DNA from 3 places in the Mesorhizobium sp. URHB0026 genome. Region 3 is predicted to be linked to each of the others. Evidence: riboswitches for the same ligand, from Rfam matches in the RefSeq annotation. Region 3 holds a riboswitch; each other region holds the start of a gene.

Region 1 (5,718 bases), 2.9 Mb from region 3:
GCGCAAACCGGCTTCGGCGAGCTGTTTGGCAAAACCGTGCTCGGTGAAATGGGCATCGCCCCAGTGCGCCGGCTCCGGGATGGCGTCAATGCCGGGATGCGCGATGAAGATGCGACCCGTGGACGGTGCCGGCTGATCATGCCCGGCCTCGACAAAAGCATGGCCCAATGCATCGGCAAGCACGCCGTGACCGAGATGCGCGGTCAGTTCAAGCCAGGGCAGGCGAACCTTTCGCATGGTCGGATAGCACGCGGCCGCGCCTTCAGCGGCGGCGATGAGATACCGGGCGTAATCCGGCAAGGTTTCGAGCGTGACGCGCGGCATCAATCGCCTTCCATCACGCTGCGGCCTCCCCGTCAGGAAGCCTGCTTGACCGCCGGCCAGCCGAGAGGTTCCTCGACCTCGTGGATGGGATCAACGACGATCAGGTCGGCGAGGTCGTCGTGAATGCTCACATTGAGCGGCTCGTTCGTGGCGGCAAGCTCGGCAGGCAAATCGCCCGGCAAAGGCCGCGCCGCCGCGTCCAAGCGCACCAGCAAACCCAATTCGAGCAATTGCGATATGAAGTGTTCGAGTTCGGCCTGGCCTATTGTCGAGCCGCCGGCGCTCAGTCCGACCAGGGCCTGGGCGTCCGCGCCGGATGAAAGCGCCTGCCACACCTTGCTGCCGGAATCGGAAAAGCCGAAATATTTGCCATTGGCAAGATTGAGCACCACGGCCTCGCCATCGAAAGATTCGAAAACGATATCCCGGCTCGCTACCGCATAGGCGTGGGAATCATGCGTCATTGTTGCCCCGTCCTGCATTTCCTGCCCGCCAGCAGGACCGCTTCCACCGACAACGCCTGTAAACTTTCAGGTCTTCCTTGGCAAGGTAACCTTTGCCGGCAACGCGGGACCATTTCCGGGATCAGTCGAAAGCGGGGCGGATCAAGCCTCGATTTCAAGCGGCGACAATGGCTTGGAACAACAGGCCAGGATGAAGCCATCATCGATCTCATGATCGAGGATGCCGCCATTGTGGCTCATCTCGACGCTGCCGGAGACTTTCTTCACCTTGCAAGTTCCGCACAGGCCGAATTCGCAGGCAGCCGGTATTCGCACGCCCGAGGCGCGCGCCGTCTGCAGCACGGTCTGGCCGGCGACACAATCGGCGTCGACATCCGAAAGCGCGAAGCGGATCGGCGTCGCGGCTTCGACGCAAATCGCCCCGCCGTCTTCAGCCGGCGAGGCAAACGGCGCCGGGATTTCCTCCACCGCCGGCGCGGCAAAGCTCTCCTGATGGTACTTTGCCATGTCGAACCCGGCGGCCTCCAGCATGCCGCGCACGGCGCGCATGAAGGGATCGGGGCCGCAGCAGAAGATTTCGCGTTCGCGGAAATCGGGCGCCAGGAGCGGCAGCCGGATGGCGTCGATGCGGCCCATATGGCCGTACCAGCCCTCGCGGCTCGACCGCTCCTCGATCATGAAGCCGAGCGACAGGCCCGGCATATGGCCGCCGAGTAGTTCGAGTTCCTTGCGAAAGATGATCTCTTCAGGGCGCCGCGCGCAATTGACGAATCCGACATCGGTCCATGGCGCGCAGTCGTTCAGCCAGCGCAGCATCGACATCATCGGCGTCACGCCCGAACCGGCCGAGATGAACAGGTATTTCGCCGCCGGGTGGCTGTGCAGCGAAAAGTCGCCGGCCGGTCCATAGGCCTTGACGTGCGAGCCGGGCGTCAGGTGATCGAACATCCAGCGTGTGCCGACGCTGCCCGCCTGCGCCTTCACCGTCACCGCGATCGAGAATGGTCGCGACGGCGATGATGACAGCGTGTAGGTGCGCATCAGCGGGCCGTCCGGTGTCGGCAATTCCAGCGTCACGAACTGGCCCGGCTTGTAGCGGAACCAGGTCTGGTTGTCCGAGCGGAAGGTGAAGGTCTTGACGTCGGGCGCCTCGTCGCTGACGCCGATCACTTCCAGCACCTGCAGCCTGTCGTTCCACGGCGCCATCTGGTCGAGATGGCGATAGAGGCCAAGATCAGTCATGGCGTTCATCCCTGCATACCTTTTCATTTTGCGCATGTCGTGATCCCAAAACGCTGCACGGTTTGGGCGAAATGCGCTAGGCGACACTGCGCAGAGCGGGCCGGCCGTCTTCGGAAAGCCGTGGGCCGATAAAGCGCGCGTACCAGTCGACGAACTGGATGACGCCGCCCTCGTGCAGCTCCGAATAGGGACCGGGCTCGTAGGCCGGCGACAGGATGCCGAAGGCGTTTTCCTCGACGATGCGGCGGTCCTGGTCGTTGGTCTCGGTCCAGACATGGGTGAGTTCGGGCAGATCGTAGTCAACGCCTTCCACCGCATCCTTGTGGACCAGCCATTTGGTCGTCACCGCTGTTTCCGTGGCGCTGACCGGCAGCACGCGGAACGTCACCGCATGATCCACGAGGATATGGTTCCAGGTTGTCGGGTAGTGATAGTGCATTAGCGTGCCGATCCGGTCGGCCGAGACGCTGTCGGACAGGTTCCTCTTCACCGCCCGCTTGCCGGTCATCGTGTAGCTCTGGGCATCGCGCAGCAGCGGCGCGCGGGTGGCGCGGTATTGTCCGGCCGGGTCGATCCGAAACTTGCTGGGCAGGCCAACAGCTTCGCACTTCGCCCAGTGGGCCAGCATCTCCGGGTCGTTGTCGGCGCCTTGCACGCCAGTCACGGTCGGCGCTTCCGGGAAGGTCTTGCACAGCTCAGGGTGGTTGCCCGCGCAATGGTAGCATTCGCGGTTGTTTTCCCAGACCAGCTTCCAGTTGCCCTTCTCGATGATCGTGCTCTCGAAGGCGATCTTGGCCTCGCTCAGCCGGTGCGGCTGGAGATAGGGCTCGATCATCGCCCGCATCGGCGCGAAGTCGGCGGGCTCCTTGGCCAGGCAGATGAAGACATAGCCGGCGACGCTTTCGCAGGCGACCGGCTTGAGCCCGAACTGGCTCTTGTCGAACCCATCGGCCATCTGGCGGGCGAACAGCAGCCGGCCGTCGAGTTCGTAGGTCCACTGGTGATAGGGACACACCAGCTTGGCGGCCATGCCCTTGTCGGTGTTGCAGACGCGGCTGCCGCGATGGCGGCAGGAATTGTGGAAGGCGTTGATCTTGCCCTGCTGATCGCGCACCAGCACGACCGGATAATCGCCGATCTGCACGGTGATGAAGCTGCCCGGCTTGGGCAACTCGCAATCATGGCCGATGAACAGCCAGTCGCGATACCAGATCAGCTCCATGTCCAGCTTGAAGTAGTCCGGGTCGGTATAGAAGGGCTGTTCCAGCGAAAGGCCCTGTCTGCGGCCGTTCAAAAGCCTCAGCATGTCGTTGCGCGCGTCCATGTCCTGTCCTCATTTTCAAGGACTGAACTGGTGGTGATGGAGGAAGGACTGGGCGCAAGCCGGCGAAAGCCGGACAACACCATCCGCCCCTTGACCGCCCACCGCGATCAGTCGAGTTCTAGCGATCTCGGGCTGGTTTCCGGGCTCTGGAGTTGTCCTGGCGGACCATCGCGACACCTTCCCAGGCTTTCGCCCAGTGGTCTCCCGTTGCGACTTGAACTCCACCACCGTTGCGGGGGCAGCGCCGGAATCTGACCGGCTTCCCAATTCTCCGCTCCGTCGTCACGCAGCGGCACCTGAGATGGCTTGATCTAATCACGACAGGGTTTGCGACATCGGCACGAAAGCGACATCGCATCCATGCGGCGCGACACGCATGCGGGATCGTCCCGGCATGATTGCCGCGGGGGGAATCGCCTCTTCTCGCCAGGCGCGCGCGGGCACCGTTTTCGACCCTCAGCCGGCCGGAAAAGGGTTAACGGTTTCGAAAAGTGACTATTAGCACAGTCTAAAATCGAACCGAACGGTTCGTTTCTGTTGACGGTGCGTGCAGGACAGTGTGAACGCCCAGCCCTCCGACACAGTTGGTGATCGGGTCGTCATCTTAGTCAACTACTTGATACCGAACAGAAAAATGAGACATGTAGAAGGCGTTGGTACAATTTCAAGTAGCAGAGTCATGGTCCACGCTGAACAACTTCGTGATTGGAAACGGCAAGGGGGCTCTCCCACATCGGGGCGGTCCGAACGACGCGATTCAATCCAAGACACGCCGCTAGACGGACGGGAAAAATACTGGAGTACAAAAATGAAAAAGATCATTCTCACTGCCGCCGCCCTTCTGGCGATTTCCGGCAGCGCCTTCGCTAGTAGCGACCATTATGGTTCGAACGCCGCGACCCCCGCGGCCACTGTCGACAGCTCCTACACCGCTTCGACCAAGAAGTCGGAGCCGGCTGCCCAGACGCCTGTGACGGGCGCCGACCACAACCTCTTCGGCAACAATTAATAATCATCTCCGGCACGCGGCGGGTGAACCTGCCGCGCCGGTGGACCCTACAATTCAGGAGTATTAAAATGAACAAGATCCTCTTTGCTGCCGCCGCCGTTCTGGCTCTCTCAGGCAGCGCTTTCGCCGGCAGCGACAACTATGGCTCCAACGGCGCCAACCAGGCTGCTGCTGCCTCCACCGACAATCCAAACACCGCGTCGATCGGCAAGTCGGCTCCGGCCACCTCGGCGCCTGTCCAGCAGGGCAGCGACCGCAACCTCTTCGGCCATTAATGGCCTCCCACGGCCGGTGGGCTTTTGCCCGCCGGTCCGCGGGACTTCCAAAATTCAGGAGTTACCTAAAATGAACAAGATCCTCATTGCCGCCGCCGCCGTTCTGGCCCTCTCCGGCAGCGCCTTCGCCGGCAGCGACAATTATGGCTCCAACGGCGCCAACCAGCCCACTGCTTCGTCGACTGTCAATGTCGATACGTCGCATACGGGTGCGATCCGCAACAGCGATTCGCCGGTCTACAAGCTGCTGAATTCGTCTGGCGACGTGCAGAAGCCGGCCCATCAGGGTGCCGATCGCAATCTCTTCGGCAACAACTAACCAGCCTGTGCAGACAAAAAGAGCGGCGGGCCATGCCCGCCGCTGCTTTTGTTTTTTGCGTTACCGGAACGGCCGTCTTCAGGCCGCCTTTGCTTCCGCTTCGTGGAGGGCAAAGGAGCGACCCTCCGCATCGAAGATATGGAGGTCGCCGGCATTGGCGGTCAGCCGCAGCGTCGAGCCGCGCTTGACCTCGACATTGCCCGGCAGCTTGGTCACCAGCGGCAGGTCGGCCCGGCCAATATCGACATAGACCAGCTGGACCTCGCCAAGCTGTTCGAGATAATCGACGCTCCCCTCGAACAGATAATCCGCACCGCTGGCGATCGCGAGATCTTCCGGCCGTACGCCGAAGCTGACCGCCGCTCCCTTTGCCGAAGCAGGTGTCGCGATCGGCACCGTCGCCTTTCGGCCGCCGACATGGCTGACGATGGTCGGGTTGCCCGTCTTGTCGACCGTCGCCGGCAGGATGTTCATGGCCGGCGAGCCGATGAACTGGGCGACGAAGAGGTTGCCTGGGTTCTTGTAGAGTTCCATGGGCGTGCCGACCTGCTCGATGTGCCCGTCCTTCAGCACGACGATCCGGTCGGCCAGCGTCATCGCCTCGACTTGGTCGTGCGTGACGTAGATCATGGTCGTGTTGGGCATCGATTCCTTGAGCTTGGCGATCTCGATGCGGGTGGCGACGCGCAATGCGGCGTCAAGGTTCGACAGCGGTTCGTCGAACAGGAACACCTTCGGATTGCGCACGATGGCGCGGCCGA
Region 2 (5,718 bases), 1.7 Mb from region 3:
CGCCTCGCATCCTTCCAACTCGCATTCGTGGGTGGCGAGGCTGCGCTGGCCGAGCAGCACAGTGATCAGTGCGATAGCACCTGACGTCACCGAAACCCAGAACCCGTTCTGGGCGCCGAATGCATCCACCACCGCGCCGGCGGCGAACGAACCCAGCGCCATGCCGATGCCGATGCCTGTCGTCACCCAGGTGATGCCTTCGGTCAGCATCGTTTCAGGAACATGCCGTTCGATCAGGCCGAAGGCGGTGATGAAGGTCGGCGAGATCGCCACGCCGCTGATGAAGACAGTCAGCGCGAGCGCTGGCACGGTGCTGGCGGTAAGCGGCAGCAGTGTGCCGAGCCCTACCAAGGCAACCGCCATGGCGAGCTGGCGCTGCAGCGGTGCTTTCAGGTTGAGCGCGCCGATGATGATGCCGAGCACGAAGGAGCCCAGCGCATAGACGCCGATGACGAGACTGGCAGTGCCCGGCTGGCCGAGTTCCTTGGTGATCGCCACCGTGCTCACCTCCGTCGTCGCGAAGGTCGCGCCGATGAAGATCATGGCGAAGGTGATGATTTGAACCGGCCCCAGACGGATTGCCGAGCCGCTGGAGCCATGGTCCACCGGCCGCACTTGCGGCTCGGTCGAACGCTGCAGGATGAAAGCTGTCGAGCCCAAGGCGAGGAACAGCGTGCTGACGAGCACGCCCGCTTCCGGGAACAGCGCGGCGCTGAGGCCCACCGACAGCGATGCGCCGGCGATATAGACCAGTTCGTCCGCCGCCGACTCGAAGGCGAAGGCGGTGTTCATCTCGGGCCGGCCCCGGAAAATCTCGGTCCAGCGCGCCCGCACCATGGCCGGCATGCTTGGCATTGCCGCGGCCAGCAGCGCCGACGCGAACAGCGTCCATACCGGCCAGTCCTGATTGGCCGATGCGATCAGGGCCGCGAAAGCGAGCACGGAGATAATGGTGGTGGGTACGACAACCCGTGTCTGGCCGAGGCGGTCGACCAACCTCGATATTTGCGGCGCCAGGAAGGCATTGGCCAAGGCGAAAGTCGCCGAAACCGCGCCCGCCAGCCAGTATTCGCCACGCGTCTGCGACAGCATCGCCACGATGCCGATTGGCGCCATGGCGATCGGCAGGCGCGCCATGAAGCCGGCGGCGGCAAAGCCCCTGGCTGCGGGAGCGCGAAAGATTTCCGAATAGGGGTTTTGCATGGCTCTGTTCCTCGACAAGGGGCGATTCCACAATTACATACGAGACGTATAAGTGTTAAATAGAGCATACGCCGCGTATGTCAATTGGCATACGACGCGTATGTAGATAAGGCCAGAAGCATGCATCGACCGCGCAAGGAGATGATTGCCGAGACACGCGCCAAGCTGATTGCCGCGGCGCGCCAGGCTTTCGGCACCATCGGCTATGCCGAAGCGTCGATGGATGATTTCACCGCGTCGGCCGGGCTGACGCGCGGCGCCCTCTATCATCACTTCGGCGACAAGAAGGGGCTGCTTGAGGCGGTTATGGCCGAAATCGACGCGGAGATGGCGGCCCGGGTGAATGAGGTCGCGTCGCGGGCGCCGACCCGCTGGCAGCATTTCGTCGACGAATGCACCACCTATATCGAAATGGCGCTGGAGCCGGAAATCCAGCGCATCATGTTCCGGGATGGTCCGGCTGTGCTGGGCGATCCGGCACAGTGGTCGAATGCCAACGCCTGCGTCGGTTCAATGACCGATCATCTGACCGCGCTGCAAGGGGAGGGGGTGGTCGTCCCCGGCGTCGATCCGGAGTCGGCAGCGCGGCTGATCAATGGGGCGAGCAGCCAGGCTGCGCAGCGGATCGCCAATTCGCCAGATCCCGAAGGGACCTCGAAAATGGTGGTGGCCGCGTTCAAGCAATTGCTCGAAGGCCTGCTGAAAAAACCGGAAGCGCTTTCAAGATGAACCTCCATGGCAGTCCCGCCACCACCTGCAATTGACAATAGCCGGTTTGAGCGCATCCTCGGCAGCCATCTCTGAGGGGAGATTCGGGCATGTGGGATTTCGATATCGGCAGGTCGGTGTCCATCATGATGCGGACCTGGCCTTTCATTGTCTTTCGCATGATCGTCTATTTCGGCATCACGCTGGCCTACATCATGGCAACCGGCACCGGCGCATCCGTCGGCTATGGCGTCGGCCATATTTCCACCGATCCCGACGGACCATTGTCTTTTGCGATGTGGGGCGGCGTGGTCGGTTTCGGCATCGTCTCGATCGCCGTCTACTGGATCCGCGAATACATCCTCTACGTCGTCAAAGCGGGCCATATAGCCGTCATGGTGCATCTGATCGACGGCCATGATGTTCCCGACGGCCAGAACCAGATCGCCTACGCAAAAGAGATCGTGACCGAGCGTTTTGCCGAGGCCAACATCCTTTTCGTTGTCGACCAATTGGTCAAGGGCGCCATCCGCGCCATCACCGGCCTGCTCGGCGGCATCGCGGCCTTCCTGCCTATTCCTGGCCTGAGCGGACTGGTTTCCGTTCCTCAACACTGTGATTCGCCTGTCGCTGACCTATGTCGACGAGATCATTCTTGGCTACAACATCCGCATCAATTCGTCCTCGCCGTTCGAAACCGCGCGCCAAGGCGTCGTGCTCTACGCCCAGAACGGTAAGACCATGGTCAAGAACGCCGTCTGGCTGGCGGTCATCATGTGGGCCGTGTCGTTCGTGATTTTCCTGCTGATGCTCGCTCCGGCAGCCGCTATTCTTTACATCATGCCCGGGCAGCTCGCCGGCTGGGCTTTCGTGCTGGCAATCGTCTTTGCCTGGGCTTTCAAGGCGGCCTTCATCGAGCCCTTCGCCATTGCCTGCCTGATGCAGGTCTATTTCAAGACCATCGAGGGTCAGGTCCCCGATGCCGCCTGGGACGCCAGGCTGGCCGAAGCTTCGTCGAAGTTCAGGGAACTCAAGGACAAGGCGCTCTCCACTTTCGGCGGTTCGCGCTGGGGCACGGCCGGCGCGACGAGCTGATCGGCCGGGCTCGCGGGCGCACCGGCGACGGTGCCGAGGCGCGCCACTGCTGATTTGAGCGGCGCTTCGCCTTGCCCGCGAAAAGTCTCGCTCATGATCAGCTCGGGCAGCGGCAGCCGCCGGCCCCAGCCATGCGTTTCGAGGTCCGGCTTCGGTGCGAACTCGGAAACGCGGCCGACGCAGAGATAGGCGATCGGCGTCACGTGATCGGGAATCGCCAGCAGGCTTTTCAGCGCTTGCGCCTCGATGATGCTGACCCAGCCGACCCCAACGCCCTCGGCACGCGCGGCCAGCCAGAAATTCTGCACCGCGCAGACCGTGCTGTAGAGATCCATCTCCGGATTGTGCCACCGCCCCAACGGCGAGCCTTTCGAGCGCTCGCGGTCGCAGGTGATGCAGATGTTTAGCGCGCTTTCGCAAATGCCTTCGAGCTTGAGCTTGCGGTAGAGCGCCTGCCGTTCTGCCTCGATTTCAGGCAGTTCCCGTTCTCGCGCGGCCAGGAACAGGTCGCGCACCTCCGCCCGCCGCGCGGCATCGCGGATGACGATGAAGTTCCAGGGTTGCATGAAGCCGACCGATGGCGCGTGGTGGGCGGCAAGCAGCAGCCGCGCCAGCACCTCGTCGTCGATCGCCTCCGATGTAAAATGGCTGCGGACGTCGCGCCGCGTAAACATGGCACGGTAAACCGCGTCGCGCGCACTCTGGTCAAATCCATCGCCCATTTGAGCGGTCATGGCTTCCCGCATCGCTTGTCCCCTTGCGATTGCAATCGATGCCATCCGCCTGACCATGCGGATGACGATGCCTGCCAGGCCGGTCTTCTGGCTCGGGATCAACCCGCGTCCGGTGCCTTCCCGTCATCGACAGTGGCATCTACCGGCGCGGTCCCCCTCACAGCGTTGGGCACGCCACGGAGTTCAACCGTGTTCCCGATTCTCCTGCCAGGGCATTTGTAGCCAAGTGGAAACACTTGGCGTCGCGGAATGCGGCTAAAACAAACAGACCGGCAGGCACCAGGCAGTAGCGGCAGTCTTACTCCGAAGGGCCGACGACGCCAATGCCCGCAGCGACATGAATGGACGCAGGTTCGATTTTCCCCAGCGATCAAGCCGCAACGCATGGCCATCACGGCGCCGGGGCACTAGATAGGGGGCATGGCCACCCGTCTTTACACGCACCCGATCTTTCTCGAACACATCACCCCGCCCGGTCACCCCGAGCGGCCCGACCGCCTGCGCGCCATCGAGCGCGTGCTCGACGACGAAGCTTTTGCCGCGCTTGACCGCGTCGAGGCACCGCAGGGCGACGAAGCGACCATCCTCTACGCGCATCCCGCCGATTTCGTCGCGCGTGTCCGCGCCGCCATCCCCGACGAAGGCATTGCCCGCATCGACGCAGACACCACCGCCAGCCCGAAAAGCTGGCAGGCGGTGATTACGGCGATCGGTGCCGCCAATGCCGCCGTCGACGACGTCTTTGCGGGCCGCGCCGACAACGTCTTTGTCGCCGCCCGTCCGCCCGGCCACCATGCCGAAAAGACCACTGCCATGGGCTTCTGCTTCTTCAACACGGCGGCAATCGCGGCCCGCTACGCGCAGAAGAAGCACGGCGCCGAGCGCGTCGCCGTCGTCGACTGGGACGTGCATCACGGCAATGGCACGCAGGATATTTTTTGGGACGATCCCTCGGTGCTTTATTGCTCGACGCACCAGATGCCGCTTTATCCCGGCACGGGCGCGAAGAGCGAGACCGGCGCCGGCAACATCGTCAATGCGCCGCTGGCGCCTCGGACCGGCAGCGAGGTGTTTCGTGATGCGTTCCTGTCGCGCGTGCTGCCGGCACTCGACAATTTCGCGCCGGATCTGATTGTCATTTCGGCCGGCTTCGACGCGCACCATCGCGACCCGCTGGCGGAAATCAATCTGACCGAGGACGATTTCGACTGGGCGACCGGCCAGCTGATGCAGCGCGCCGCAATCCACGGCGGCAACCGGCTCGTCAGCCTGCTCGAGGGCGGCTACGATCTGCAGGGATTGGCATTTTCGGTCGCCGCCCATGTCGGGCGACTGATGAAAGGATGAATGATGACCGGTGAGATCAACGAAGACGTCAAGGCGATGAGCTTTGAACAGGCACTCGACGCACTGGAGAAGATCGTCGATGATCTGGAGCGGGGCGACGTGCCGCTCGACCAGTCTATCCGGATTTACGAGCGGGGCGAGGCGCTGAAGGTCCATTGCGACCGGCTGCTGAAGGCCGCCGAGGACAAGGTCGAGAAGATCAGGCTGTCGCGCGACGGCAAGCCGGTTGGAACCGAGCCGCTCGACGCGGACTGAGTCCGGAGCAGCCTTACCGATTTTTGGACACGATCATCATTGAGGATACAGTTCGTCCCGATTGAAACGGACAAGAGGAGATACGGAAGCGATGTGCAGAAACATCAAGACCCTGTTCAATTTTGATCCGCCGGCAACTAACGACGAAGTCCGTGACGCGGCACTGCAGTTTGTCCGCAAGCTGAGCGGCACGACGCGGCCTTCTGCCAAGAACCAGCATGCGTTCGATCATGCGGTCGAAGCCATCGCCGCATCCGCACGCGAATTGCTCGATTCCCTCGAAACCCACCAGCATCCGCGCAATCGCGAAGAGGTGGCGGCCAAATTAAAAGCAAAAGCGGCGATCCGGTTCGCCTGATATGCCCACGCGCCCGCT
Region 3 (5,718 bases):
GCGGCCGAGAAGCCGCCGATGAAGGCGACGTCGGCGGAGCCTTCGAGAATGTCGCGGCCGGGGTCATCGCCGGTGTGGACGAGAAGATCGGCCTCGGCGATGCGGCCTTCAAACGCTCCCGGTGCCGAGACGCCTTCGCCGCCGGCACCGCCATAGGCATGCGAGGTCGCGTCGAGATAGGCGCGGCCGATCTCTTCCCGCGCCGTCCAGTAGCCGCTCGACAGCATGTCCTCGACGCCGGCGCCGTACGTGCCGGGCGAAGTGCCGAAGATCCGTGGGCTGACCTTGCCGTCGGCGCGGGTTTTGGCGGCGAGCGGGTTTTCCGAATCGTCCTCGTCGCGCGCGGCAACGGCCCTGGCGGCGGCGTCGATCAGCGCGATCTGGGTCGGGAACATGTCGCGGAACAGACCTGATATGCGCCAGGTGACGTCGACACGCGGGCGGCCGAGCGCAGCCGGGGGCAGCACCTCGATGCCGGTGATGCGGCCGGTGGCAGTGTCCCATTGCGGTCGGCAGCCGATCAAGGCCAGGCCCTGCGCGATCTCCTCGCCGCCGGTGCGCAGCGATGCCGAGCCCCAGAGATCGATCACCAGCGAACGCGGCCAGTCGCCATGCGACTGCATGTAGCCGCGCACCACTTCTTCGGCCGCCGCTTTGCCAAGATCATATGCGATCGGCGTCGGCATGGTTCGCGGATCCGAGGTGAACAGGTTGCGGCCGGTTGGAAGCACGTCACCGCGGCCGCGCGCGGGTGCGCCGGCCGGACCCGCCTTGACGTGACGCCCATCGAGCGCGGCGAGCAGGGAGGCCTTCTCGGTGCCCGCGCTTTGCCGGCGCATGGAGTCTGGTTCGTCGTTTGGGACGCGGCCGTAGATGTGCAGCCCGTCCTTGATGGCGAAATCCTTGAGGTCGCAGAGCCAGGCGTCGATGCGGCGCAGCGCTTCGTCGGGCGCGTCGGTCTTGGCGACGCCGGCTTCGGAGGCAAGGCCGGTCTTTTGCGCGGTTTCGACAATCAGCCTGGCGAGCCGGTCGCGGCGACGCCGGTCGAGCCCGTCGGCCTGGGCATATTCGTCGACCAGCCGTTCGAGCTCGTGCTGGTCCTCGTCCAGCCCGGCGCCTGCCAGCGGCGGCGGCAAATGGCCAAGGGTGACGGCGGCAATGCGCCGTTTGGCCTGCGCGGCTTCGCCGGGGTTGGAAACGATGAAAGGATAAATGACTGGTAATGCGCCGGTGACGATCTCGGGAAAGCAGGTTTGCGACAGCGCGACGGTCTTGCCGGGCAGCCATTCCAGCGTGCCGTGGGCGCCGACATGGATGAGAGCGTGGGTGCCGATCGATTTGCGCAGCCACAGGCCAAAGGCGATCAAGGCATGGCGCGGGGGGAGGGTCGGATCGTGGTAGTCGGCGCGACGATCGGCCGAGCGGCCCCGGTCGGGGGCGAGTGCCACGGTGACATTGCCGAAATGCGCGGCGCGGAAGGGGAAGTGGTGTTTGCCTGATAGCGAAGTTGTGTGCGAGGTCTCATTTTCCGCTCTGCCCCACGCAGCCTTTACCGCGGCAATCGCCGATGTCGGCAACTCTTTCGAGAAGTCGAGATAGTCATTCAACCCCAGCCCATCACTGCCCCGCTCCAGCATCTGCAACAATTCACGCGGCGTTTGCGGAATCCCCTCAACGGCATAGCCCTGTTCGCTCAAGTCGTGCAGCATGGCCAGGACGCTGGATGGCACATCCAGCCCGACCGCATAGCCTGTGCGGCCAGGTGCACTGGGATAGTCGGGGATGAGGATCGCGAGCTTGCGCTCGTCCCGCTTCGTCTCCCGCAGCCGGATGAAAGCCGAGACTCGACCGGCCACTTGCTCCACCCGGTCCAGTTCCGGCCGGTTCGCCAACGCGCGATGGCCAAGCGCCGGATCGATATCGCTCTCGGCCTTGAAGGAAATGGCGCCGGCGAGGATGCGGCCGTCGAGTTCGGGCAGCACGACATGCATGGCAAGGTCGGCTGGCGCCAGGCCGCGCTGGTTGTTTTCCCAGACGTCGCGGCGCGTGGTGGCGACGATGACCTGGAAGACGGGCACGCCGGCGCGGTCGAACAGGGTTTCGACGCCGGGTTCCGCGCCGGATGCGAAAGCGGTCGCGGTGACGATCGCGGCGGGTTTCAGCGATGCGATGGCATTTTCGACGAAAGCCAGCGACGCCGGATCCTTCAGACTGGAAACGAAGATCGGGACCGGTGCCAATCCCCTGGAGCGCAAAGCCTCGGCCAGCGCGTCGATCGGGGCGACATCGGCGGCAAGCAGCATCGATCGGTAGAAGAGAATCGGGATAATGGGAGTGTCGCTGTTGGAACCGGCCGGCTCCTCCGCGACCCCCAATCCAGCCTGATAGTACCCGGCCTTCGGCACGCTGACCGGGTTGGCGACGGGCGTATCCTGTCCGGCCAGGCCTGCCAGCTTGTGCACCAGCGCGCTCATATTGGCCGGGCCGCCCTCGCGGAAATAGCCGAGCAGGCCGTCCAGTTCGGCACGCGGCAGCGTCGAGGCTTCGACCAGCCTGAGATCCTCGTCGTGGCTTTCGCCGGGAAGCAGCGCCAGTTTGATGCCGCGTTCGCGGGCAATCACCGCCAGTTGGTCGCAGCCATAGCGCCACCACTCGTAGCCGCCGAGGATGCGCACCAGGATGATTTTGGCGTGGCGGGCGACGCTGTCGATCCAGAGGTCGACGGACATGGGATGGCGCAGGTCGCGCAGTGCGGCCAGCCGCATCGAGGGCAGGCGACCGGCATCCGCCTTCCACGCCGCAGCCAGTCCGGCGAGATCGCTGTCGGTGAAGGATAGGGCCACGATGTCCGCCGGCGCCTGCCTGAGATCGACAGGCTCGGCGAGGTCGTCGAGCGAGGCGGAGGTCGTGGTGAGGATGTGCATCCCGGCGCGGCCTGGAAATCAGCCGGCGAGGATACGTTCGATCGCAGGACGGTTCAGCCCCTTGAGGCCGATGACGACAAGGCGCGATCGGCGGTCGTCCCCGGCGGTCCAGGCACGGTCGTAGTAATGATTGACCCGCGGGCCGACGGCCTGCAGCAGGAGCCGCATCGGCTTGCCGCCGACCTCGACGAAGCCTTTCACGCGCAGCACGTTTTCCTGTTCGGCGGCGGCGGCGACGCGCTTTGCCAACTCGTCGGGATTGGCGATCGAGGGAATGTCGACGATGAACGTGTCGAAGTCGTCATGCTCGTGATCGAATGCGCCGTCATGGTGGGACTTGCGGTTCTCGATGTCGTCCTCGACGGCGAGACCGAGCCCGAGCAGCACCGAGGGATCGACCTTGCCATGGGACGTCGGCACGATCTTCACGGCGCGGACGGAGTGTTCGTTGACGATGGCCTTGGCGCGAGCCGAGCCGGCGGCGTCCATCAGGTCGCTCTTCGACAGGATGATCAGGTCGGCGCAGGCGATCTGATCCTCGAACACTTCCTCGACCGGATCGTCATGGTCGAGGCTCTCGTCCTGCGCGCGCTGCGCCTGCAGGGCGTCCATGTCGTTGGCGACGCGGCCTTCCGCCAGTGCGGGGCCGTCGACCACGGCGATGACGCCATCGACGGTCACGCGGCTCTTCACCGTCGGCCACTGGAAGGCTTGGACCAGAGGCTTGGGCAGAGCGAGGCCCGAGGTTTCGATCAGGATATGGTCGACCTTCGGCGTCAGCGACAGGATCTTGTCGAGGGCCGGCACGAAATCGTCGGCCACGGTGCAGCAGATGCAGCCATTGGCCAGTTCGACGATGTTTTCCTCTGGGCAGGTGTCGATGCCGCAGCCCTTGAGGATCTCGCCGTCGATGCCGATGTCGCCGAACTCGTTGACGATGATGGCAATCCGCTTGCCGCCCGCGTTTTCCAGGAGATGGCGGACCAGCGTCGTCTTGCCGGCGCCGAGGAAGCCGGTGACGACGGTGCAGGGAACGCGAGACAGAGATGTTGTCATGATCAGTCTTTCAGCATGTCGAGGGGTGGAATGCGGGCAACGAGGCCGCGCTTGAGGCTATCGGGCCTGCCCCGCCAGGGAATGAGGCCGTCGCTCGAGGTGGCGAAGAGTTTCGCGCCGGTTACTAGATCGGCGCCGCTGGTCGTGGTCAGATCGCCGAACACATAGCTCCAGCAGCCGTCGCGCAGGATCGCGGCGCTAAGCCGGCGCTTGCAATTGCCGAGGCATTCGACCGTGCGGACGCGAATCTTCTCGGCCAAGGCGGCTTGGCGCGTATCTTCAGCCAAAAGTTCGCCGGCCCGGGGATGGGCGTCGGAGCCGGTCTCGTCGCGACAGGAAGCGCAGACAATGACCGTGATGCCGGCCAGGGAATCATCCCCGCCGGACGAAATGTCGGTTGTTTCAGCCGAAAAGCTGCTGTCGCGATCCAAATCAGGCTCCTTGCCCGGAAAACCCGCCAGGCGATCGGATTATTGCATTCCAGACGGCAGGTCTCCTGGCTCGCGGGTCATCGCCTTGGTAGCCGCCTTCCCGGGACAATCCCAGTGGCTTTCGGCCTTGGCTCTTCGCTCACAGTTGCGGGGACAGCCGCGGATTTGGGATTTTCAATCCCGCACCGCATTCCCTCTTGGCTCCTCCCTTTGCCGAGAGGAGACCGTCTGAATGGGATTTAGGCTCTTGCAGGCAGCGGTGTCAACGCGAGCTTACGACACCGCGATGTCGGACAGCGCCGGGCCGAGATCGCCGACAGGGGTTATTTCCATGCGCTCAAGGCCAAGCCAGCCCTGCATCTGCCTCAATTCCTCGAAGAGCTGGGCGGCGGTTTCGGGCGGTGCGTCGGGCTCGGCGTAGGCGGCATGGACGCGCAGGACACTGGCCGGCCGGTCGGCCTTGAGGTCGATGCGCGCCACAATCCTGTCGCCGAGCAGGAAAGGCAGGACATAGTAGCCATATTGCCGCTTGTCGGCCGGCGTGTAGATTTCGATGCGGTAATGGAAGTCGAACAGCCGCTCTGAGCGCGAGCGCTCGAAGACGACCGGATCGAACGGCGCCAGCAGGGCGCGGGCCTCGATCTTGCGCGGCATACGGGCGTCCTTGTGAAGGTAAGCCGGCTTGTCCCAGCCCTCGACACGGACCGGCAGCAAGTCGCCGAGTTCGACCAGTTCCTCCAGCCGGCCTTTCATGTCGGCCGGCGAGAGTCGAAAATAGTCGCGCAGGTCGCCTGAAGTCGCCACGCCATGGGCACGGGCGGAAATGCGCAGCAATTCGCGATGCGCGTCCTCAGGCGTCGGTACCGGCAGATCGAGGATCGGCTGCGGCAGCACGCGCTCCGGGAGGTCGTAGAAGCGCTCGAAGCCGCGTCGGTGCGCGGTGGTAATGCGCCCGGCCCAGAACAGCCACTCGAAGGCGTGCTTGGCGTGGCTCCAACCCCACCAGCCGCCGGAGCCTTTCTGGCCTTCGAGCGCCGAAGCGGCGATCGGCCCGCGCGCGACGACCTCGCGGTGGATCTCTTCTATATAGGCGGCGTGCTCGCGGCCCCATTTGGCCAGTCCCAGATACATTTCATCGCCTTGCTCGGCGCGCTGCATGCGCCAGCGCATCAGCGGGTAGGTCTCGACCGGCAGGAACGAGGCTTCATGCGCCCAATATTCGAAGACGGTGCGCTTGCGCGTCACGGCGGCGTTGTCGAGCAAAGCGAGGGGATAGGGGCCGAGACGCGAATAGAGCGGCATGTAAT

What was found. A riboswitch is a leader RNA that binds a small molecule or an ion and turns the genes downstream of it on or off. The one in region 3 is predicted to bind cobalamin.
Region 1: linked by a shared signal. The riboswitch ahead of ACVWWD_RS10110 (aromatic ring-hydroxylating oxygenase subunit alpha) and the one ahead of ACVWWD_RS24340 (DUF1636 family protein) in region 3 are both predicted to bind cobalamin.
Region 2: linked by a shared signal. The riboswitch ahead of bluB (5,6-dimethylbenzimidazole synthase) and the one ahead of ACVWWD_RS24340 (DUF1636 family protein) in region 3 are both predicted to bind cobalamin.

Annotation. Positions count from the first base shown of each region.
Region 1 is NZ_JBSSCN010000001.1:1,990,029-1,995,746, forward strand. Features, by position in the region: gene ACVWWD_RS10095 (serine kinase) at 1-324, opposite strand, end outside; gene ACVWWD_RS10100 (PqqD family peptide modification chaperone) at 357-788, opposite strand; gene ACVWWD_RS10105 (hybrid-cluster NAD(P)-dependent oxidoreductase) at 930-2,030, opposite strand; gene ACVWWD_RS10110 (aromatic ring-hydroxylating oxygenase subunit alpha) at 2,107-3,354, opposite strand; cobalamin riboswitch at 3,468-3,669, opposite strand; gene ACVWWD_RS10115 (DUF680 domain-containing protein) at 4,163-4,363, shown strand; gene ACVWWD_RS10120 (DUF680 domain-containing protein) at 4,432-4,638, shown strand; gene ACVWWD_RS10125 (DUF680 domain-containing protein) at 4,709-4,957, shown strand; gene ACVWWD_RS10130 (ABC transporter ATP-binding protein) at 5,036-5,718, opposite strand, start outside.
Region 2 is NZ_JBSSCN010000001.1:3,235,968-3,241,685, forward strand. Features, by position in the region: gene ACVWWD_RS15855 (MFS transporter) at 1-1,203, opposite strand, end outside; gene ACVWWD_RS15860 (TetR/AcrR family transcriptional regulator) at 1,324-1,932, shown strand; partial or broken gene ACVWWD_RS15865 (hypothetical protein) at 2,022-3,006, shown strand; partial or broken gene bluB (5,6-dimethylbenzimidazole synthase) at 3,123-3,797, opposite strand; cobalamin riboswitch at 3,801-3,982, opposite strand; gene ACVWWD_RS15875 (histone deacetylase family protein) at 4,161-5,087, shown strand; gene ACVWWD_RS15880 (exodeoxyribonuclease VII small subunit) at 5,091-5,342, shown strand; gene ACVWWD_RS15885 (DUF2277 domain-containing protein) at 5,434-5,700, shown strand.
Region 3 is NZ_JBSSCN010000001.1:4,939,525-4,945,242, reverse strand. Features, by position in the region: gene cobN (cobaltochelatase subunit CobN) at 1-2,924, opposite strand, end outside; gene cobW (cobalamin biosynthesis protein CobW) at 2,943-3,980, opposite strand; gene ACVWWD_RS24340 (DUF1636 family protein) at 3,983-4,411, opposite strand; cobalamin riboswitch at 4,450-4,655, opposite strand; gene ACVWWD_RS24335 (winged helix-turn-helix domain-containing protein) at 4,685-5,718, opposite strand, start outside.